Regions from separate parts of the Staphylococcus casei genome, predicted to be linked through region 2. Evidence: riboswitches for the same ligand, from Rfam matches in the RefSeq annotation. Region 2 holds a riboswitch; each other region holds the start of a gene.
The links. A riboswitch is a leader RNA that binds a small molecule or an ion and turns the genes downstream of it on or off. The one in region 2 is predicted to bind S-adenosylmethionine.
Positions count from the first base shown of each region.

Region 1: it holds a riboswitch for S-adenosylmethionine, as region 2 does, so the genes downstream of both, metK (methionine adenosyltransferase) here and metX (homoserine O-acetyltransferase MetX) in region 2, are expected to answer to the same signal.
Region 3: it holds a riboswitch for S-adenosylmethionine, as region 2 does, so the genes downstream of both, QMO72_RS03095 (Na+/H+ antiporter NhaC family protein) here and metX (homoserine O-acetyltransferase MetX) in region 2, are expected to answer to the same signal.

Region 1 is NZ_CP125718.1:1,105,025-1,109,310, forward strand. Features, by position in the region: gene QMO72_RS05325 (alpha/beta hydrolase family protein) at 1-18, shown strand, start outside; gene pckA (phosphoenolpyruvate carboxykinase (ATP)) at 69-1,658, opposite strand; SAM riboswitch class I at 1,814-1,926, shown strand; gene metK (methionine adenosyltransferase) at 2,036-3,232, shown strand; gene QMO72_RS05340 (nuclease-related domain-containing protein) at 3,325-4,233, shown strand.
Region 2 is NZ_CP125718.1:13,015-17,300, forward strand. Features, by position in the region: gene serS (serine--tRNA ligase) at 1-758, shown strand, start outside; gene QMO72_RS00050 (AzlC family ABC transporter permease) at 1,100-1,795, shown strand; gene QMO72_RS00055 (AzlD domain-containing protein) at 1,792-2,121, shown strand; SAM riboswitch class I at 2,253-2,353, shown strand; gene metX (homoserine O-acetyltransferase MetX) at 2,411-3,379, shown strand; gene QMO72_RS00065 (DUF2232 domain-containing protein) at 3,627-4,286, shown strand, end outside.
Region 3 is NZ_CP125718.1:701,069-705,354, forward strand. Features, by position in the region: gene QMO72_RS03085 (amidohydrolase) at 1-713, shown strand, start outside; partial or broken gene QMO72_RS03090 (SDR family oxidoreductase) at 798-1,679, shown strand; SAM riboswitch class I at 1,891-1,990, shown strand; gene QMO72_RS03095 (Na+/H+ antiporter NhaC family protein) at 2,112-3,404, shown strand; gene QMO72_RS03100 (SRPBCC family protein) at 3,692-4,198, shown strand.

The sequences.
Region 1 (4,286 bases), 1.1 Mb from region 2:
TTGAATAATAAAATATAAAAAAACATGTACTACCCAAAGCGAGTAGTACATGTTTTTTATGATTAGACTTACTTGAAGCCGCCTTTGATAGCCAAGTCTTCAACGTCTTCTCCAAATTTTTCGAAATTATAATTGAAACGGTCAATTAAGTCTTGCGCCTGTGCTCTATATGCTTCTGGTTTATTCCAAGCATTAATTGGATTAAGTAATGTCTGCGGTACATCTTCTACAGATACTGGAATATTTAGCCCGAACATATCATCTTTAATATATTCTGCATCTTTTAATTCACCTGTAATTGCTTGATTTACCATTTGTCTTGTGTAATTTAAGCTAATACGACGGCCCACACCATATTTACCACCAGTCCAACCAGTGTTAACTAAGTATACGTCTACGTCATGTTTATCTATAAGATCACCTAACAAATCTGCATAAACCTTAGCATTAAGCGGTAGGAAAGGTGAACCGAAACAAGTTGAAAATGAAGGTTCAGGTTCAGTGACACCACGTTCTGTACCTGCTAGTTTGGCAGTGAAACCACTTAAGAAATGATACATTGCTTGATCTTTAGTTAACTTAGAAATCGGAGGTAATACACCAAAAGCATCGGCAGTTAGGAAAATAATTGTGTTAGGATGTGCCGCTTTAGAGGGTGTAACAATATTATCAATATGGTTAATAGGGTAAGCAGCTCTTGTGTTTTCAGTATAATAGTTATCGTCGAAATCAACATCGCCTTCTTCGTCGACCACTACGTTTTCTAAAATTGTCCCGTACTTAATTGCATCATAAATTTGTGGTTCTTTTTTATATGAAAGATTAATGGCTTTAGCATAGCAACCACCTTCAATATTAAAGATACCGTTATCATTCCATCCATGTTCATCATCGCCAATAAGCTTACGATTAGCATCAGCAGAAAGTGTTGTCTTGCCAGTTCCAGATAAACCAAAGAATAATGCGACATCACCTTTGTCGCCAACGTTAGCTGAACAATGCATGCTCATGATGTTGTCTTTAGGAAGTAAATAGTTCATTACTGAGAAGATGCCTTTTTTCATTTCGCCAGCATATTCCGTGCCGCCGATTAAAATAACTTTATGTTTAAATGAAGTTATAATAAACGTTTCTGAATGTGTGCCATCAATGGTTGGATCAGCTTTAAAGTGCGGTGCTGAAACAATTGTGAAATTTGCTTTAATATCTAATGCTTCTTCGTATGAATTAGGACGAATAAACATATTTTGTGCGAATAGGTTATGCCAAGCTAACTCATTAATGACAGTGAGTTTTAATTGCGAATCGACATCACTACCTGCGTAACCATTGAATACGTATAATTCATCTTTTTTATCAAGATAAGCTAAAACTTTATCATATAGTTTTAAAAATGTTTCTTCTTCAATTGGTTGATTGATATCTCCCCAATCAATTGCATCTCTATAAGACGGTTCAGTAACGATGAATTTATCTTTAGGGGAACGTCCTGTATATTTCCCAGTTTTGGCATTTATGGCACCTAACTCAGTGAGTTCGCCTTCATTATTATTCAAAATTTTGTTATATAACTGAGTCGTCGACAATTGAAATAATGATGAACTTTTTCCCAAAATGCTGTCAATTTTATTTGTATAAGTGTATGTATCTACCGCCATACTGAATCCCTCCATAGTTAATTTTAGATGTAAGCCTTTACAATTAAAAAGTATAACACATATGCACTATTAGTCCACATCATTTTAGAAGGAATTTTAATAAATGTTAAATTGACAATATATCAGAGATTCTGTACTATAGTGATTAACGGATTCTCTTATCCTGAGTGGCGGAGGGACATGGACCCAATGAAGCCCAGCAACCTCTTCTTAATACGAAGAAAGGTGCCAAACCGTTTGCAGACAAATAGCGTCTGAACGATAAGAGCGAATGGACGTATAAGGGCCTTCTCTCTATTTAATATAGTGATGAAGGCCTTTTTTATTTAGCTCAACAGAGAGAGAATTTTCGTAATTTAAAACTAAAGGAGCAAATTATGACTTACAATAAAAGATTATTCACTTCAGAATCTGTAACAGAGGGGCATCCAGATAAAATTGCTGACCAAGTATCAGATGCAATATTAGATGAAATACTTAAGGATGACCCTAATGCGCGCGTAGCTTGTGAAACAACAGTAACTACAGGTATGGCATTAATTTCAGGAGAGATATCAACGTCAACTTATGTAGATATTCCTAAAGTCGTGAGAGAAACGATTAAAGAAATTGGTTATACACGTGCAAAATATGGCTATGATAGTCAAACAATGGCAGTATTAACAGCAATTGATGAACAATCTGCAGATATTGCACAAGGTGTTGATACAGCTTTAGAATATCGCAATGATGTTTCAGAAGAAGAAATTGAAGCAACAGGTGCCGGAGATCAAGGCTTGATGTTTGGTTACGCTACAAATGAAACGGATACTTATATGCCGTTACCAATCTTCTTATCACATCAGTTAGCTAAACGATTATCAGATGTTCGTAAAGATGAAACATTAAACTATTTACGCCCAGATGGTAAAGTACAAGTAACTGTAGAATATGATGAGCATGATGAACCACGTCGTATTGATACTATAGTGGTGTCTACACAACACGCTGAAGATATTGAATTAGAACAAATTCAAGCTGATATTAAAGCGCATGTGATTTATCCAACTGTATCAAAAGATTTATTAGATGAAGCAACGAAATTCTATATAAACCCTACTGGTAGATTTGTGATTGGCGGGCCTCAAGGTGACGCAGGACTTACTGGTCGTAAAATTATTGTGGATACGTATGGTGGTTATGCACGTCATGGCGGTGGTTGTTTCAGTGGTAAGGATCCAACAAAAGTAGACCGTTCTGCTGCGTATGCTGCACGCTATGTAGCTAAGAATATTGTTGCTGCTGACTTGGCTAAAAAATGTGAAGTTCAACTTGCTTATGCGATTGGAGTTGCTGAGCCTGTATCGATTTCTATTGATACGTTTGGTACTGGGAAAGTGAGCGAAGATAGTTTAGTAGAGGCTGTCAGAACTCATTTTGATCTTAGACCAGCGGGTATTATAAAAATGTTAGACTTGAAACATCCAATCTATAAACAAACGGCTGCTTACGGTCATTTTGGTCGTACAGATGTATTATTACCATGGGAAAAATTAGATAAAGTAAATTTATTAAAAGATTCTGTTAATGCATAATAAAAGTAAAGTAATAGCATACTTTTCTATCGTATGAAGAGCGATTATCGATTATAATAAAGTTACTGAACATATAAAGGAGCGCTATTGTTATGAATTCATTTGGCCCGTTAGAAATTGGTTTGATCGTGGCAATCATCGTGGCAATTATTTGTTTAATATTATTTTTTGTTGCTTTAAAAAGTAAAAAGAAAGCGCAGAAAAAAGTAGAAGAGCAATATAAAGCAAGAGAGAAAAAATTAAGCGATGAACATGAAGAAGAATTAGAAAAAGAAAGAATTGAAAATAAAAAAACGGTAACTAAACAAAAAGAAGAATATACCGCAACTGTAAGCTCTAAAAATAGAGAAATTGATGCGTTAAAATTATTTTCTAAAAACCATAGTGAATATGTAACGGATATGAGATTGATTGGCATTCGTGAACGTCTTGTAAATGAAAAGAGAATTCGTCCTGAAGATATGCATATCATGGCAAATATTTTCTTACCTAAAAATGAGTTTAGTGATGTACAACGAATCAGTCATTTAGTACTTACGCGTACAGGACTATATATAATCGATTCTCAATTACTGAAAGGGCATGTTTACAATGGCATTAGTGCTGGTCAATTTAAAGAACAGCCTATGATGGAACAAGTATTTGATACACTCGACCTTGATAAACAATCACCACAAACGCTTGTATTAGATCAAAATGAAGATAAAAATTCATTATCATTTGTTAATTATTCTAATCACTTAAATGAAATAGAAAAACTTGCGGGTGATATTCAAACAGAATTGAATTTAAAATTTGCACCTACGACTATTTTATACTTTAATCCGAAGAATGAAGGTGCAGTCACAATTTCTAATTATGCGCAAAGCTCAAGCTCAAAAGTATTAGTTGGGCCTGAACAGCTTGACGAATTCTTTAATAAGTTTGTATTCCACGGTCGCATACAATATACAGTGGAAGATTTACAACGTATTATGGATGAAATCGAATCATTTAATTAGAATAGATAAACACCCTTATGACAAAAGTTATAAGGGTGTTTTTTAGAAAGCGA
Region 2 (4,286 bases):
GAGCGTTAATGAATTACATGATTACAAAACATACTACACAACATGGTTATACTGAAATGATGGTGCCACAATTAGTAAATGCAGATTCAATGTATGGTACAGGTCAATTGCCTAAATTTGAAGAAGATTTATTTAAAGTTGAAAAGGAAGGCTTATATACAATTCCAACAGCTGAAGTGCCACTTACAAACTACTATCGTAATGAAATTATTGATCCAGATGTACTACCAGCTAAATTCACAGCACAATCAGCTTGTTATCGCAGTGAAGCGGGTTCTGCTGGACGTGATACAAGAGGCCTTATTCGTTTACACCAATTCGATAAAGTTGAAATGGTACGCGTAGAAAAACCTGAAGACTCTTGGGAAGCACTTGAAGAAATGACGGGACATGCAGAGGCAATATTAGAAGAACTTGGTTTACCTTATCGTCGTGTAAACTTATGCACAGGAGATATTGGATTTGGCGCAAGTAAAACCTATGATTTAGAAGTTTGGTTACCGAGCTATAATGATTATAAAGAAATAAGTTCTTGTTCAAACATTACTGATTTCCAAGCGCGTCGAGCGAATATTCGATTCAAACGTGATAAAAATTCAAAACCAGAATTAGTCCATACACTTAATGGTAGTGGTTTAGCAGTTGGACGTACATTTGCTGCTATAGTTGAAAATTATCAAAATGAAGATGGTTCAGTAACAATTCCAGAAGTATTAGTTCCATTTATGGGTGGTAAAACAGTTATTCAATCAGTTTAATAAATATAATAAAGCAATACTAAGAACCGCATGACAACGCCCCTTGTCGTGTGGTTTTTTATTTTGCAGGGTAGGGTGGGGGAGGTGTAAATACATAAAAAATTATAAAAATAGCAAAAATAAAGCAGCGAATCAGAAGAGAAACAGACGAAGTGCTAGAGAAAAAGATAGGGTAGTCTAAACATTTACAGAAAATTCCGAAACCTAAAATAAGGCGGTAAAACAATGCTTTTACACAACCACTTGTCTTCCGTCACACAAACGGTAGTGTAAAGGCGTTGAATGTTGTTTATACTTTATATTAGAATACAGCTATTATTTTAATATAAAGGAGTGAGGCTGTGGAGCCACATGTAACGTTTAGACAAGGTGTTAAAGAATGTATACCTACGTTGTTAGGGTATGCAGGAGTGGGGTTGTCATTTGGTATTGTGGCAATAGCCTCAGGTTTTAGTTTACTAGAAATTATTTTGCTCAGTCTTGTCATTTATGCTGGCGCAGCACAGTTTATTATTTGTGCGTTAGTCATATCAGGAACACCCATTTCGGCGATTATATTAACTACTTTTATTGTTAATTCTAGAATGTTTCTACTGAGTATGACGCTTGCTCCAAGTTATAAAAACTATGGATTATTCAACCGGCTAGGCCTTGGAACGCTAATTACAGATGAAACATTTGGTGTTGCGATTACACCACATCTAAAAGGTGAAAAAATTAATGACCGTTGGTTACACGGGTTAAACATCACTGCATACTTATTTTGGACGCTTGCGTCGATTGTAGGCGCAGTTTTTGGTAAATACATACATAATCCAGATGCATTAGGTCTCGATTTCGCAATTACTGCTATGTTTATCTTTTTAGCAATTTCACAGTTTGAAACCATCCAACGCTCACACATTAAGACTTATCTTGTATTAATCGTGTGCGTCATTGTTATGATGCTTTTATTTAGTTTGATAATGCCGTCATATATAGCAATTATTCTTGCAGCCACACTAACTGCTGCTTTAGGGGTGGTGATGGATCGATGACAACTACACTACATATGCTAATGATTATCTTATTGTGTGGTATTGTGACATGGCTTACACGTGTAATACCATTCGTTATGATATCCAAGATACGTTTATCTGAAAAGACAGTAAAATGGCTATCTTTTATTCCGATAACGTTATTTACAGCGTTGGTTATTGACGGAGCGATAGAACAACATGAAGGTAGTATGGGTTATAATTTGAACGTGCCATTCTTAATTACGATGATTCCAACCATTTTGATTGCTCTATACACTAGAAGTCTAACGATTACGATCATTAGTGGAATTATTATTACAGCAATTATACGATGGTTCTTTTAATTATTTCATTGATGTAAGTCGTAATATCCGTTAGAATAACAATAATTAGAAAATTATGAAATTTCTTTATTTCAAGTATGTTTATTAGGGAATGATATTTAGTACACTGAGATATATACAATTAAAATCAAATCTTATTTCGAGAAGCTGAGGGATTTGGCCCCGTGAAGCTTCAGCAACCGGCTATTTTAAGTACGGTGCTAAAACCAACGAGAGACTCGAATGATAAGTATGATTAACTTCTTACTTATAATGGGTGAGGAGTTTTTTATTAAGTAGGGGGTAAATCATGACGAATTATACGGTTGATACATTAGAATTAGGGCCATTTACAACAGAGTCAGGTGAGACAATCTCTAACCTAAAGTTACGATATGAGCATGTTGGATTAGCAGGACAACCGCTTGTCGTAGTATGCCATGCGTTAACAGGAAACCATTTAACTTATGGAACAAGTGAAAACCCCGGTTGGTGGAGAGAAATTATTGATGGTGGTTATATGCCAATACATGATTATCAATTTTTAACATTTAATGTAATAGGTAGCCCGTATGGTTCAAGTTCAGCGCTAACTGATGAAGATTTCCCACAACATCTTACGTTACGTGATATTGTACGCGCCATAGAATTGGGTATTGAAACATTAGGACATCAAAAAATTAATATTCTTATCGGTGGGTCTTTAGGCGGCATGCAAGCAGTGGAATTATTGTACAACCGTAAATTTGTTGTTGAAAAGGCTGTGATTCTTGCTGCTACAGATAGAACTTCCTCGTATAGCCGTGCCTTTAATCAAATTGCGAGACAGTCTATTCATTTGAATCGCAAGGAAGGTATGAGTATTGCAAGACAGTTGGGTTTCTTAACTTATCGTTCATCTAAAAGTTATGATAAGCGTTTTACACCAGACCAAGTCGTGGCTTATCAAAAACACCAAGGCGATAAATTTAAAGATTACTTTGATGCAGCTTGCTATTTAACACTACTGGATGTCTTGGATAGTCATGATGTAGATAGAGGGCGTAATGACGTGGACACAGTGTTTAGGCAATTAGATACGAAAGTTATGACTATGGGATTTACAGATGATTTGCTTTATCCAGATGACCTTGTACGTGCAGTAGGGGAGCGCTTTAAATATCATAAACACTTTTTTGTGCCAGATAATGTCGGGCATGACGGTTTCTTGCTTAATTTTAATGACTGGGCACCTAATTTATATCATTTCTTAAAAGTTTCTCAATTTAAAAGAAAATGATATTGCCTGATTAAGCTAAATAAAATGACGTACAGGACGACAAACAGTAACTATACTGGGCATAACTGGGCATATTTTATGCATGGTTATTACTTGTCGTCCTATTTTTATGTGAATGAACCATAAGCAACCACAGACTAATGCAATTTATTTTAATCTTTAATTAATATGGGCGACAAAATTGTGAAAAAGTTTTAAAGAGGTTAAAATAGAAGTTATAGTCAAAAATAGTATGGGAGTGGCGAATTTGTTTTCAAAAATATATCCTAAGGCAGCTATCCTTGGTACATTAGCACTAATCATAGTCGCTTTAGCTTTACATATATTACCACCGCTTGGACTGGTATTAAGTCTCTTTGCAACAATACCAGGCATTATCTTATGGCATAAATCTTTAGAAACATTTGGCATAACAGCGGTTATTACAGTTATTTTAACAACTTTATTGGGTAATATTTTTGTATTAACTATCATGGTCCTCGTACTCGTCTTGAGTTTCGTTGTAGGCCAATTATTAAAAGAACGTACGTCTAAAGAGCGTATACTTTATATTACAACTACATATATCAGTATAGTCTCATTAATTGCAGTTATGGTCTTACAAGTATCTGATAAATTGCCAAAAGCAACAACAATTATGAAGCCAGTGAAACAACAATTGTATCATCTTATTTCAGAATCTGGAGCGAGCGCAGACTATAAACAAATGCTTGCAGAAGGCTTCCGTCAAGTTTCGGTGCAACTACCGAGTTATGTAGTTTTTGCAGTATTTCTACTCGTATTAATCAATTTAATTATCACTTTTCCAATTTTACGTAAATTCAAGATTGCTACACCAATATTCAAACCATTATATGCATGGCAAATGAAGCGTTCATTATTATTTATTTATATAATTGTATTGCTT
Region 3 (4,286 bases), 690 kb from region 2:
ATACTGGTGCTATTGATGGCGCTAAAGCTGTTTTAGGTTATCATAACTATCCAACATTAGACATTGGACAATTTGCAGTAAAATCTGGTGTTATCACATCATCCGTAGATCGTTTCGAATTTAAAATCAAAGGCAAAGGTGCTCATGCAGCTAAACCTGAACAAGGAAATGATCCCACAATCGTACTAGGTCAATTAATAAATAGCATTCAATCTATAGTTAGCAGAAATTTATCAGCTTTCGATAGTGCAGTGGTCACAATCGGCGAAGTTTCAAGTGGTAATACATGGAATGTGATTGCGGATCAAGCCTATGTTCAAGGGACTGTAAGAACGTTTGATGCAGAAAAACGAGATTATATAGAAGCACGTTTGAAATCGATAGGTAAAGGGTTAGCAGAGGCTTTTGGTGTTGATATTGAAACGATTTATCATCGCTTACCTGGAGCTGTTGAAAATGATGAAAAGCTAACGAATGATGCGATTGAAGTTGCAAAACAAGTAGGTTATAACGTTGAGGTTATGGACAAACCATTAACAATAGGAGAGGATTTTTCTGGTTTTTCACAAAAATATCCTAGTGTGTTTGTTTTTATAGGTTCAAATAGTGAATATGATTTACATCACCCTAAGTATGATCCAGATGAACGTATTTTAGAAAAAGTGCCAGACTACTTTATTACATTTGTACTAAAGCTTTTGAATGAAAACTAATTAGAAAATAGATGTATCTATGTATTAAATGAAATGAAAATGGGGTAAGGATGAAAGACGACATGAATTGAAGGAGTGTTAATAATGGCATCTCAAGATCCTAGAACAAAATTTTCAAATGCAGATTTTCCTCAACAAGAGCAATAGGCGCCAGGACTACAACAACAATTAGATCCTAAACCTGATTGTGGTGAAACCTCTTATAAGGGGTATGGGCGCTTGAAAGACTATAAGATGTTAGTCACAGGTGGCGATTCAGCTATTGGTCGTGCTGCCGCAATTGCTTATGCAAGAGAAGGGGCAGACGTAGCAATCAACTATTTACCAGCAGAAGAAGAAGATGCAATAGAGGTAAAAGAAATCATAGAGAATGAAGGCCGACGTGCTATTTTAATACCAGGTGACCTACGTAATGAACAATTCAATTATGATTTGGTCGAAGAAGCTTATCATAAACTGGGGGGTTTAGATAATGTCACGCTTGTTGCAGGTCATCAACAATATAAAAATAGTATAAAAGATTTTGATACCGCATCATTTTCAGAAACTTTTGAAACCAATGTCTATCCAATATTTTGGACAGTTCAAAAAGCATTAGATTATTTACAGGCAGGAGCAACAATTACGTTAACTTCATCAGTACAGGGCTATAATCCTAGTCCGATTTTACATGATTATGCCGCTACAAAAGCTGCTATCATCTCATTAACAAAGAGTTTATCAGAAGAATTGGGAGCTGAGGGTATCCGAGTAAACTGTGTAGCACCAGGACCATTTTGGTCTCCGCTACAAATATCGGGTGGTCAACCACAATCAAAAATACCAACCTTTGGGCAGAAAGAAGTGCTTGGTCGAGCAGGGCAACCTGTAGAACTTTCAGGTGTTTATGTACATTTAGCTGCTGAAGAATCAAGTTATACTACAGGTCAAGTATACGGTGTAACTGGAGGCACGCAGTTAGACTAAATTTATAGATTGAATTTAGAAGCTAGAAAATCATACCACGGGTTTTCTGGCTTTTTATTATGTCAAAGTAAAGGTAATGCTTTACTATAAATTCTTGTATTTGTCATTTTCACTTCTAATATCATATTGACAAAAAGTATATACCATATTAACATTTAGCAGTATTTGACGTATGATGAGCTATTAAGTACTGTAAGAAAATCATTGGAAATACTTATCAAGAGAAGTGTAGGCAGGTCTGTCGATACTTCGACAACATGGTGATGCATGTGCTAATTCCAGTAGTTTGGATAAATGCTAGAAGATAGGGATCAATTATAAACGTATACTCTTTTCTTCGATGTAGTAGGAAAGAGTTTTTAATTTTTATATGTATACATGTTAGTGCGATGAAAGTATTGTGATATTATCTTTGGAGAAAGTTGGTTAGGTATGGAGGAAACAAAGAAAGGCAATGTATGGGCATTAATTCCTTTAATTGTATTTGTAGGTTTGTTTTTAGGTGTTGGTATTGGCACAGGCGACTTTTCAACAATGCCACTAAATGTTGCTATTATAGTAGCATCAATTGTAGGTTTAGTATTAAATCGTAAAGAAACATTCGCTCAAAAAGTAGAAATTTTCACGAAAGGTGCAGGGCACTCTAATATTATATTGATGATGCTTATCTTCTTATTAGCAGGTGCTTTTTCACAAACTACAGAGGACATGGGAGGCGTGAAATCGACTGTTAATTTAGGCTTATCATTAATACCTGAAAACCTAATTATTGTAGGATTATTTATTATATGTATGTTTGTTTCTGTTTCGATGGGTACTTCTGTAGGTACAGTTGCTGCTATTGCTCCTGTAGGATTTGGATTAAGTCAAGCGACAGATGTTTCAGCAGCAATAACAATGGCAACAGTTGTTGGTGGAGCGATGTTTGGGGATAACTTATCAATGATTTCAGATACAACGATTGCAGCCGTACGTACACAAAAAACTAAGATGGGCGACAAATTTAAAGTGAACATTAAAATTGTATTACCAGGGGCAATCTTTACGATTATTGTTTTGTGGTTTTTAACAAAGGGTGCACACATCGATGCAACTAAAGATTACGACTACAATTTTATTAAAGTTGTACCTTATTTATTAGTATTAATATTAGCACTCATTGGAATCAACGTAATTATTGTGCTGATTGGCGGGATTGTATTATCATCAATAATTGGTTTAATTGATGGATCATTTGGATGGTCAGGGTTATTAACCTCTATTTCTAAAGGTATCATTGGTATGGAGGACATTGCTATTATAGCGTTACTTATTGGTGGCCTCGTAGCTCTGATTCAGCATAACGGTGGCATCACATGGCTGCTCAATTTCGTTCGTAGAAGAGTTAAATCTAAACGTGGCGCAGAGTTAGGTATTGCAGGGCTAGTGAGTACTGCTGATATAGCAACAGCGAATAATACGATTTCAATATTGATGGCAGGACCTTTAGCTAAAAATATATCAGAAGCGTATGATGTAGACCCGAGAAAATCGGCGAGTATTTTAGATATGTTTGCAAGCTGTTTCCAAGGGTTATTACCTTATAGCCCTCAACTTATAGCGGCTGCGGGCGTTGCGTCTATATCACCGTTTGAGTTAGTCCCGTATTCTATTTATCCAATGATTTTGGGTGTATGTGGATTAATTGCAATAGTATTTGGATTGCCTAGATTAGATAAAAAATAAATATGAATGCATTGTGGGAAGGCCTATCTAAACAAAATTTTGTTAAACACGCCTTCCTACTTTATATATAAGCTTAATTTTAAAAAATTAGAGTGATTATAGTGTAATATATAGATATAAAATAGCATTGTTTTTAATAAGTTCATTCACTTTTCTAGAAAACAAAATATGTAAATCGCCTGTTTTAGTATAAATACAATGAACATTTTGTAAATATCATGATTATAGTTTAGAAGTCTCGTGTAATAAGTTAGAATAGTCTTAAGAGTGAAAGTAGGTGAACAAGCGTGGCTAAATATAATGTAGAAAATGAAAACGTTGAAATAAGACTTGAGCGATTATTTAAAGTCGAACCTGAATTATTGTATCAAGCATGGACAGATCAACGATTTCTTAAGCAATGGTTTATGACAACTGCAAGAACGAATAAATCTATACAAGTGAATACAGAGCAAAATGGCAGTTATGAAATTATTGATGCTCGTAATGGAAAAGAAAATGTTATAAAAGGTGCTTTTATGACATTAACACCGTATGAATATATTGTTATGACAATTGGTATGCCAGAATTAAGTGATTCGGAAGATACGATTGAAGTGGAAATATTTGAAAGAGAACCAGGTATTACTCAAATGATTTTTAATTATATTGCTTTAGTACCAAGAGAAAGACGATATACAACTTTAGAATATAAACAAAAGAAAAAAGAATATCATGATTCTACGGCTCATGGCTTTGAAACTATGTTTGATAAGTTACAACTTACGTTAGAAGAGTTTGAAGCGGGACTATAATACCTAGGTTGAAATATATAACTGTATATATGGCGCTGAAGATTAATTATGATACATAAAAGGCTTATTGCATACTTTTAGTGGATGC